Linked DNA regions of Halorhodospira halophila. Each later gene encodes a partner of the first gene's protein in a complex. Links are inferred from orthologs where the notes say so. Each region holds a gene or a part of one and is shown in the gene's direction. Other genes may lie near its edges.

Region 1 (5,757 bases):
CGACCGGCTGGCGCTGGCGATCACCAAGCCGGAGATGCACCGGGTCTACGAGTGGCTGTCGGGGATGCCCAACACCCCCCTGTTCGAGCCACCCCGCCCCCCTTCGGGCCGGTGGCTGATCTGTGGCTACGGGCGCTTCGGCAAGGCGGTCTGCCGGCGGCTCGACAAGGTCAACGTGCCCTACACCGTTATCGAGCGGACCCCGGAGCAGACCGGCGCGCCGGAGGGCACCATCTATGGCAAGGGGACCGAGGCGGTGACCCTGCGCGAGGCCGGCGTCGAGCAGGCCGAGGCGGTGCTCGCCGGCACCGACGACGATGCCGACAACCTCTCCATCGTCATGACCGCGCGGGACATCAAGCCGGACCTCTACCTCGCCGCCCGCGAGAACCAGATGGCCCACCGGCCGCTGTTCAAGGCGGCGCAGCTGCAAATGCCGGTGGAACCGAGCTACCTGATCGCCACGCGCATGCTGAGCCTGATCACGGCACCGCTGCTGCCGGAATTCCTACGCATCGCACGCGGGTTCGACCGAAGCTGGCACGCCGCGGTGGCCCGACGCATCCGCGAGGTCAGTGGTGGCCGGGTTCCGGAGATCTGGACCCTGGAGGTGAGCGAGCACCGCAGCCCGGCGATCCTTGAACTCCGTCACGAGGGCACCGAGGTGGCCATCGGCGATATCCTGGCTGACCCCCAGCAGAGCGGCCAGGGCATGAACACGGTGGCGCTGCTGTTGGTCCGCCCGGAGGCCGTGGTCCCCCTGCCCGATCTGCAGGTGCCCCTGGAACCGGGGGACCGGCTGCTGTGCTGCGGGACCACCGAGGCGCGCGCGCAGCTGCGCTGGACCCTGTTCCACCGCAACACGCTGCGCTATCTGACCACCGGCGAGCAGCGCCCCGACGGCTCCATCTGGCGCTGGCTGGGGGAGCGCCGGTGAGCGAGGAGGCAGCCCCCACCGCACCGGCCGAGCGCAACGGCTACGCCGGGCTGCGGGTCTATCTGCACCCGCGGGTCATCGCCATGGCCTTCCTCGGCTTCTCGGCGGGGCTGCCGCTGCTACTGGTCGGCGGCACGTTCACCGCGTGGCTCCAGGACATGGGCGTCGAGCTGGCCGCCATCGGCTTTCTCAGCTGGGTGGGGATCGCCCACAGCATCAAGGTGGTCTGGGCGCCCTTCGTCGATCGCCTCACCCTGCCGGTGCTCGGCCCCTGGATGGGGCGGCGCCGCTCCTGGATGCTGCTCGCGCAGCTGATCGTGGCCAGCTCACTGCTCGGTATGGCACTGACCGACCCCACCGAGTACCTGGGCCTGGTGGCCGTGTTCGCCGTCGCCGCCGCCTTCGGCTCAGCCACCCAGGACGTGGCCATCGACGCCTACCGGGTCGAGGCCGCCGCCCGCCATCGGCAGGCGGCCATGGCGGCCACCTATGTCTTTGGCTACCGCATCGCCCTGCTCGCCGCCGGGGCCGGAGCGTTGCACCTGGCCGCCTGGGGCAACTGGACCCTGGCGTACAGCGGCATGGCGCTGCTCATGGGCGTGGGCCTGACCACAACGCTGCTCATCCGCGAGCCGCAGGTGGCCGTCAGCCGCGACACGCGGCAATTGGAGCAGCGGGTCGTCGACTACCTGGAGCGGACCCCGCACCGGGGCCTGCGCCGGCGGATTACGGCCTGGCTGATCGGCGCCGTGCTCTGCCCCTTCGCCGATTTCTTCAAGCGCTTCGGCCTCCCGGTGGCCATCATCATCCTGCTGTTCGTCGCCACCTTCCGCGTCAGCGACATCGTCATGGGCGTGATGGCCAACCCGTTCTACCTGGACCTGGGCTTTACCAAGGACCAGATCGCCAACATCGCGGCGGCCTTCGGCCTCGCCATGACCCTTTTCGGCGCCGCCCTCGGCGGCGTCATGGTCAGCCGCGTGGGCATCGCGCCGATGCTCATCGCCACCGCCATCCTGGCGCCACTGACCAACCTCACCTTCTCGTGGCTGGCGACACTGGGTCCGGAGATCCACGGCCTGATCGCGGCCATCGTGGCCGACAACGTCACCGGCGGCATGGCGATCGCGGTCTTCCTCGCCTACCTGGCGAGCCTGACCAACACCGCCTATACGGCCACACAGTACGCGCTGTTCAGCTCGCTGATGACGTTGCCGGGTCAGTTCCTCGGCGGTTTCACCGGGGTCGTCGCCGAGCAGGTGGGCTGGGTCCACTTCTTCATGATCTCTGCCGCCGCCGGGCTCCCGGCGATCGCCCTGGCCCTGGTCCTGCTGCGCTACGCCCACCCGGACCGCATCCACCGACCGGGACGCGACGGCGTAGAGACACCCTTGCAATAGCGCTAACATATCCCCGGCCGCGCGCGCCGGGCGTGCGGTGCATCCACCCCTGCAAACAGACGAGTCGTGACCCCATGGCCCAACAGAGCAAGCATTGCAACGTGCTGATCCTCGGCTCCGGCCCGGCCGGCTACACCGCGGCCATCTACGCCGCGCGGGCCAATCTCGATCCGGTCCTGGTCACCGGCATGGAGATGGGCGGCCAGCTGACCACCACCACGGAGGTCGACAACTGGCCCGGCGAGCCGGAAGGCATTCAGGGTCCGGAACTCATGGACCGCATGCGCCGCCAGGCCGAGCGCTTCAACACCGAGATCATCTTCGACCACATCCACACCGCAAGCGTGGCCGGGCAGCCGATCACCCTGGAGGGCGACCAGCATCGCTACACCTGCGACGCGCTGATCATCGCCACCGGGGCGAGCGCCAAGTACCTCGGCCTGGCGTCCGAGAAGCAATTCATGGGCAAGGGCGTGTCGGCGTGCGCCACCTGCGACGGCTTCTTCTACCGCAATCAGCCGGTTGCGGTGGTCGGCGGCGGCAACACCGCCGTCCAGGAGGCGCTGTACCTGGCGAACATCTGCTCCCACGTCACCCTGGTGCACCGACGCAACAACCTGCGCGCCGAGAAGATCCTCCAGCGCCAGCTCATGGAGCGGGTCGAGCAGGGGCGCGTCGATATCTGCTGGAACCGGGCCCTGGAGGAGGTCGTCGGTGACGACAGCGGCGTGAACGGCGTGCGCCTGCGCCATACGGAAAGCGGCGAGATCGCTGAACGCGAGGTCTCGGGCGTCTTCATCGCCATCGGCCACTCCCCCAATACCGGGCTGTTCGAGGGTCAGCTGGCCATGTCCGGCGGCTACATCCGGGTCAACAGCGGCCTGGACGGCAACGCCACGGTGACGAGCGTCCCGGGTGTGTTCGCCGCCGGCGACGTCTGCGACCACGTCTATCGCCAAGCGGTCACCTCGGCCGGCACCGGCTGCATGGCCGCGCTGGACGTGGAGCGTTACCTGGAGCGGCTCGCCCATTCTTGATTGGCCCCGGGGGCTGATTGAGAATAGAGCCCGTTTGTCACAGGCGCCGGGACCGCGGCCAAAAGCCGGACCGGCCACGCGCCGCCGAAAGGAAATCCAGCGGGAGGAGCCATGAGCCAACAAATCCAGTACCCCGAGGGCGGCCAGAAGATCACCGTCGGGTCCGACGGCCGACTTCAGGTCCCGGACAACCCGATCATCGGTTACGTCGAGGGCGACGGCATCGGGCCCGATATCAACCGCGCCTGCATGCGCATCTGGGACGCCGCGGTCGAGAAGGCCTACGGCGGGCGGCGCAAGATCCACTGGGCCGAGCTGTACATGGGCGAGAAAGCCGCCGCCCTGTACGACGGCAACTACTTCCCCGATGAGACCAAGGCCGCCCTGAAGGACGTACTCATCTCCATCAAGGGGCCCCTGACCACGCCGGTGGGCGGCGGCTTCCGGTCGCTGAACGTCTCCCTGCGCCAGGAGCTCGATCTGTACGCCTGCGTCCGCCCGGTGCGCCACTACGCCGGTGTCCCCTCGCCGCTGCAGCGCCCCGAGGACATCGACGTGGTGATCTTCCGCGAGAACACCGAGGACGTCTACGCCGGGATCGAGTACCAGGCCGGCAGCGCCGACAACGAGAAGGTCGCCCGCTTCCTGCGCGAGGAGATGGGCGAGACGTTCTTCGACGGCGCCGGTCTCGGCGTCAAGCCGATCAGCCCGTTCGGGACCAAGCGCCTGGTGCGCAAGGCGATCGAGTACGCCATCGAGCATAACCGCGAGAGCGTCACCCTGGTGCACAAGGGCAACATCATGAAGTACACCGAGGGGGCTTTCCGCACCTGGGGCTACGAGGTCGCCCGCGAGGAGTTCCCGGACCAGACCATCACCGAGGAGGAGCTCTACGCCACCTACGGCGGCAAGCGCCCCGAGGGCAAGATCGTCATCAAGGACCGCATCGCGGACATCATGTTCCAGCTCATGCTGCTGCGGCCCAACGAGTTCGACGTCCTCGCCACCATGAACCTCAACGGCGACTACCTCTCGGACGCCATCGCCGCCGAGGTCGGAGGCGTGGGCATCGCGCCGGGCGCCAACATGTCCGACAACGTGGCGGTATTCGAGGCCACCCACGGCACCGCGCCGAAGTACGCCAACCAGGACAAGGTCAATCCCGGCTCGCTGCTGTTCTCGGGCGTCATGCTGCTCGAGCACATCGGCTGGAGCGAGGCAGCCGACCTGATCCGCGCCGCCTACGAGAAGGTGGTCGGCGCCGGGATCGTCACCTACGACTTCGCCCGCTCGCTGCAGGGCGCCACCGAGGTGAAGACCAGCCAGTTCGCCGACGCGCTGATCGATCAGATGCACGGCACCATCGACATCGACCGCATCCAGCGCGAGCGCGAGGAGGCGATCGAGGCCGAGCGCCAGGCCCGCGAGCAGCGCCGGGTGGTCGCGCCACTCGAGGAGATGGTCGCCTCGGGCCGGGTGCCGCACACGGTGGCCGACCTCATGAACCCGAACCTGGTCACCATGTCCGGCGATACCAGCGTCGAGGACGCCATGCACCTGATGCGCGAGCGGCGGATCTCCTCGGTGGTGGTCCAGCCCGCGCCGGACGAGGCCGACGGCATGGGCATCATGACCCAGCGCGACGTCATCAGCCGGGTGGTCTCGGCCACCAAGCAACCGAGCCAGGTACGCATCTCGGAGGTGGCTACGCGGCCGCTGATCACCGTACCCGAGGACACCTCGCTGCTCGACTGCGCCGAGCGCATGGGCGCGGAGAACATCCGGCGCATGGTGGTCATCGACACCCAGGGCCGGCCGATCGGGATCATCTCCGATACCGACATCTTCGCCAGCGTCGAGCAGTTCGGGCTGCCCGAGTAGGCCGAGTGACCACGCAACCACCCCAAGCAGGCGGGGCGCAACGGCATGGAAGAGCATCAGGATAGCGACAGCGCCCTGCGCGAAGACATCCGGGACCTCGGCGAGTTGCTCGGTGCCACCCTGCGCGAGCAGGGCGGCGCCGAGCTCTACGAGACCGTCGAGCGCGTCCGGGTGCTGGCCAAGACGGCCCGCGCCGGGGACGACGAAGCTGCGCAGGAGCTCGAACGGACCCTGTCGGAACTGCCGCCCGAACAGGTCACCCCGGTGGCCCGGGCCTTCTCGCAGTTCCTGAACCTGGCCAACATCGCCGAGCAGCATCACCGGGTGCGGCGCAGCCGCGAGTGGGCCCGTACCCCCGAGGCCCGACCGCTGTTCGGCTCCCTGGCCGAGACCGTCCCCCGACTGGCCGCCGACATGGAGCCCGAGCAGCTCCACGAGGCCATCTGCAGCATGGACATCAACCTAGTGTTCACCGCGCACCCGACCGAGGTGCAGCGGCGGA
Region 2 (4,144 bases), on another replicon or contig:
CGCCGACATGCGCGTGCTCCTCGACAGCGACGACCCGGCCGCCGAAGAGGCGGTGGATCTCTTCTGCCACCGTACGCTGCGCGAGATCGGTGGCCTGGCTGCGGTCCTCGGCGGGCTGGACGCTGTGGTCTTCACCGCCGGGATCGGCGAGCACGCCACGCCGGTGCGCCGGCGCATCCTCGAGGGGCTGGCCTGGCTCGGCCTGGAGCTCGACGGCGCCGCCAACGAGGCCGGTGGACCCCGGCTGACCGCGGCGGGCAGCGCCCTTCGCGCCTGGGTTATCCCCACCGACGAGGAGCGGGTCATCGCCGCCCACACCGCCCGCCTGGCCGCCTGAGGCGGCGCTCGCCGCCGCCGGGGCGGGGGATGTACAATGGCCCGACGCGAAGAAAGGCAGGGCCGATGAGCGATCGCTACCCGGAGACGCTCCACCGCAGCACCGTTGCCCGCTCGCGGCTGTTTCGCATCGAGTCGGTGGGGCTGCGCTTTCGTAACGGCGTCGAGGTGGAGTACGAGCGACTGGGGGGCAGCGCAGCCGGGGCGGTGCTGGTGGTCCCGGTGAACACCCGTGGCGAGGTGCTGCTCATCCGCGAGTACGCCGCCGGCACCGAGTGCTACGAGCTGGGGCTGCCCAAAGGCCGCGTGGAGCCCGAGGAGGACCCGCTGCGCGCTGCCAACCGCGAGCTCATGGAGGAGGTCGGCTACGGCGCCGAGCGGCTCACCGTGCTGCGCAGCGTCACCCTGGCGCCCGCCTACTTCAGTCACCGCACGCAGCTCATCCTCGCCGAGGGGCTCTACGAGCATCCCCTGCCCGGTGATGAGCCGGAGCCGATCGAGGTGGTGCCCTGGCCGCTGGAAGAGCTGGAACGGCTCCTCGGGCAGGCCGATCTGACCGAGGCGCGCTCGATTACCGCGCTGTTCCTGGCGCGGGATCACCTGGCGGCGCGCACGGCGTAATGCGCGCCCGAACGACACGGAAGGGATGATGGCAGAGCAACAGTGGCAGCGCTGGCTGGCGCCGGTGCAGGAGATCGCCGAGCAGGCCGGTGAGCGCATCATGGCGGTGTACCGCACCGCCGACTTCGAGGTAGAGGCCAAGGCGGACGACAGCCCGTTGACCCGGGCCGACCAGGCGGCCCACGACGCCATCCGGGCCGGGTTGGGCGGCCTGACCCCCGATCTGCCGCAGCTCTCGGAGGAGGGCGAGGACATCGAGCCGGCCGAGCGCGCGGCGTGGGGGCAGTACTGGCTGATCGACCCGCTGGACGGCACCCGGGAGTTCATCAAGCGCAACGGTGAGTTCACCGTGAACATCGCGCTGGTCGACGGCGGTCGCCCGGTGCTCGGCGTGGTGCACGCCCCGGATCTGGGGGTGACCTGGGCGGCTGCGGCAGGCGCCGGTGCTTGGCGCGAGGCCGGCGGAGAGCGGCGCGGCATCCGCACCCGGGCGGCCGAGCCGCCGCTGACCGCCGTGGTCAGCCGCTCCCACCGCGAGGCGGCGGTGTCCGATATCCTCGCCCGGCTGGGCGATTACCGCGAACTCTCGGTGGGCAGCTCGCTGAAGATCTGCCGCATTGCCGAGGGCGAGGCCGACCTGTACCCGCGCTTCGGGCCCACCTGCGAGTGGGACACCGGTGCGGCGCAGTGCGTGCTGGAGGCCGCCGGCGGTCGCCTGATGGACGTCGGCGGGGACCCGCTGCGTTACAACACCGGGGCGTCGCTGCTCAATCCCGATTTCATCGCCGTGGGCGACCCGGCCTACGACTGGGCGCGCATTACCGACGGCCTGCCCTGGGAGGCGCGACGCTAGGCCGCCAGCGGGGTACTTGTGATTGTGGAGTCTCACCCGCATCATTATAGGATCATAGCCTGTCCCGTAGCGGAGGTAACCGGAATTGGCCGAGTCCATGGCCCCCCTGGAAGAGGTGGAAGCGCAGCTGACCCGTATCAGCCACTGCGTCGCCGAGGCGGTGGCGGCGGTCTGCAGCGACCCGGGCGCCTCGCCGGTGCTGCGGGCGGTGTTCGAGGAGCTGCTGCGCAAGAGTGAGGCGACACTCAACTGCGTCGAGTGTCAGCGCTTGTGCTGTTTCCGCGCCCGGGTGATCGAACTCGAGCAGGCGGCGGATTCGGCACGCGCCGCAGCCATCGCCGACGAAGGCGCCGGCGAGCAGACCCAGGAGCGGATCCTCGCCGCCCACGACGCCCTGCGCGACCTCAAACAGGTGGCAGAGCGTGGTCTGCGCTGCTGCGAAGCGCTCGGCGCCTGCCAGCGCAGTTGACACGCTGGCCGAGGGCCGCTATTTTCCGTCCTACTACAACCGCGCGTCGCGCGCCGGCTCTTTTGGCAGCGCAGCGCCCAATCCCGCATTCGGCCCCCTTGTCGGGATCCTCGGTTCCAATCAGCGAGCGGTTTCCAATTTTCCGAGCCCCGCGCAGCGGCTCCGCCCATATCGACGCAATCGAACCTGGAGGTCTTCTACCGTGAGCGACGCAATCGTGCACGCCACCGACCAGAATTTCGAGCAGGAAGTGCTTCAAGCCAGCGTGCCGGTGCTGGTGGATTACTGGGCCGAGTGGTGTGGCCCGTGCAAGATGATCGGCCCCATTCTCGAAGAGATCGCTGCCGATTACGGCGACCGCCTCAAGGTGGTCAAGCTGAACATCGACGAGAACCCGGAAACGCCGCCGAAGTACGGCATCCGCGGGATCCCCACGCTGATGCTGTTCAAGGGCGGGAACGTCGAGGCCACCAAGGTCGGCGCGCTGTCCAAGTCCCAGCTGACCGCGTTCATCGACAGCAACCTGTAGCGAAACCGCCGCGGCGCCGCCCCCGGATGCAGTCCCGCGCTACCGCGCCCCTGCGGACCTCCGGCGGGACGGCGCCCCCGTGACCCTCCCCACGCCGAAGCGAACCATGAATCTCACCGAGCTCAAGAGAAAGCCAGCCACCGAACTCCTGGAGATCGCCCAGTCCATGGGCATTGAGGGCACTGCCCGCTCCCGGAAGCAGGACATCATCTTTGCCATCCTCAAGGCCCACGCCAAGAACGGCGACTCCATCTACGGCGACGGCGTCCTCGAGATCCTCCAGGACGGCTTCGGCTTCCTGCGCTCCGCCGATGCCTCGTACATGGCCGGGCCCGACGATATCTACGTCTCGCCCAGCCAGATCCGGCGCTTTGCGCTGCGTACCGGGGACACCATCACCGGCAAGATCCGCCCGCCCAAGGATGGCGAGCGCTACTTCGCGCTGCTCAAGGTTGACCAGATCAACTTCGAGCCGCCGGAGGCGGCCAAGAACAAGGTCCTCTTCGAGAACCTGACGCCGCTCTTTACCCGCGACCGCATGCGCATGGAGCGGGGCAACGGCTCCACCGAGGACCTCACCGCCCGCGTCATCGATCTGGTCGCCCCCATCGGCAAGGGCCAGCGTGGCCTGATCGTCTCGCCGCCGAAGGCCGGCAAGACGATGATGCTCCAGAACGTCGCCCAGAGCATCACCTACAACTACCCCGAGTGCTACCTCATCGTCCTGCTCATCGACGAGCGGCCCGAGGAGGTCACCGAGTTCGCCCGCTCGGTGCTCAGCGCCGAGACCGTCTCCTCCACCTTCGACGAGCCGGCCTCGCGCCACGTCCAGGTCGCCGAGATGGTCATCGAGAAGGCCAAGCGCCTGGTCGAGCATAAGAAGGACGTGGTCATCCTGCTCGACTCCGTCACCCGCCTGGCGCGCGCCTATAATACGGTAGTGCCGTCCTCCGGCAAGGTGCTAACCGGCGGTGTCGACGCCAACGCCCTGCACCGGCCCAAGCGCTTCTTCGGCGCGGCGCGCAATGTCGAGGAGGGCGGCAGCCTGACCATCCTCGCCACCGCGCTGGTGGAGACCGGCTCGCGCATGGACGAGGTGATCTACGAGGAGTTCAAGGGCACCGGCAACATGGAGCTGCACATGGACCGGAAGATCGCCGAGAAGCGCATCTACCCGGCCATCCACCTCAACCGCTCCGGGACCCGCCGCGAGGAACTGCTGATGACGCCGGAGGAGCTGCAGAAGACCTGGATCCTGCGCAAGCTCTTGAACAACATGGACGAAGTCGCCGCCATCGAGTTCCTCCTCGACAAGCTCAAGGACACCAAGACCAAC

Evidence for each region. Proteins that work in one complex are often made in the same cells at the same time.
Region 2: the proteins of trxB (region 1) and trxA are in contact, whole or in part, in a crystal structure (PDB 1F6M), measured with the Escherichia coli proteins. The link is inferred for Halorhodospira halophila from one-to-one orthologs.

What each region holds. Positions count from the first base shown.
Region 1 is NZ_NHSN01000032.1:34,030-39,786, forward strand. The notes cover bases 1,569-4,392. They hold trxB (thioredoxin-disulfide reductase), read left to right. Parts: upstream 1,569-2,411; coding sequence 2,412-3,374; downstream 3,375-4,392. Other genes in these bases: CCR79_RS12145 (AmpG family muropeptide MFS transporter), read left to right, coding at 1,569-2,337. Outside these bases: CCR79_RS12140 (potassium channel family protein), read left to right, coding at 1-937; more of CCR79_RS12145, read left to right, coding at 934-1,568; CCR79_RS13730 (CBS domain-containing protein), read left to right, coding at 4,875-5,255; ppc (phosphoenolpyruvate carboxylase), read left to right, coding at 5,301-5,757.
Region 2 is NZ_NHSN01000025.1:346,794-350,937, reverse strand. What follows is about bases 1,468-4,144. They hold trxA (thioredoxin TrxA), read left to right. Parts: upstream 1,468-2,481; coding sequence 2,482-2,808; downstream 2,809-4,144. Other genes in these bases: rho (transcription termination factor Rho), read left to right, coding at 2,915-4,144; CCR79_RS10975 (hypothetical protein), read left to right, coding at 1,908-2,279; cysQ (3'(2'),5'-bisphosphate nucleotidase CysQ), read left to right, coding at 1,468-1,810. In the rest of the region: CCR79_RS10990 (acetate/propionate family kinase), read left to right, coding at 1-337; ADP compounds hydrolase NudE, read left to right, coding at 403-957; more of cysQ, read left to right, coding at 986-1,467. UniProt on the Escherichia coli protein: Participates in various redox reactions through the reversible oxidation of its active center dithiol to a disulfide and catalyzes dithiol-disulfide exchange reactions.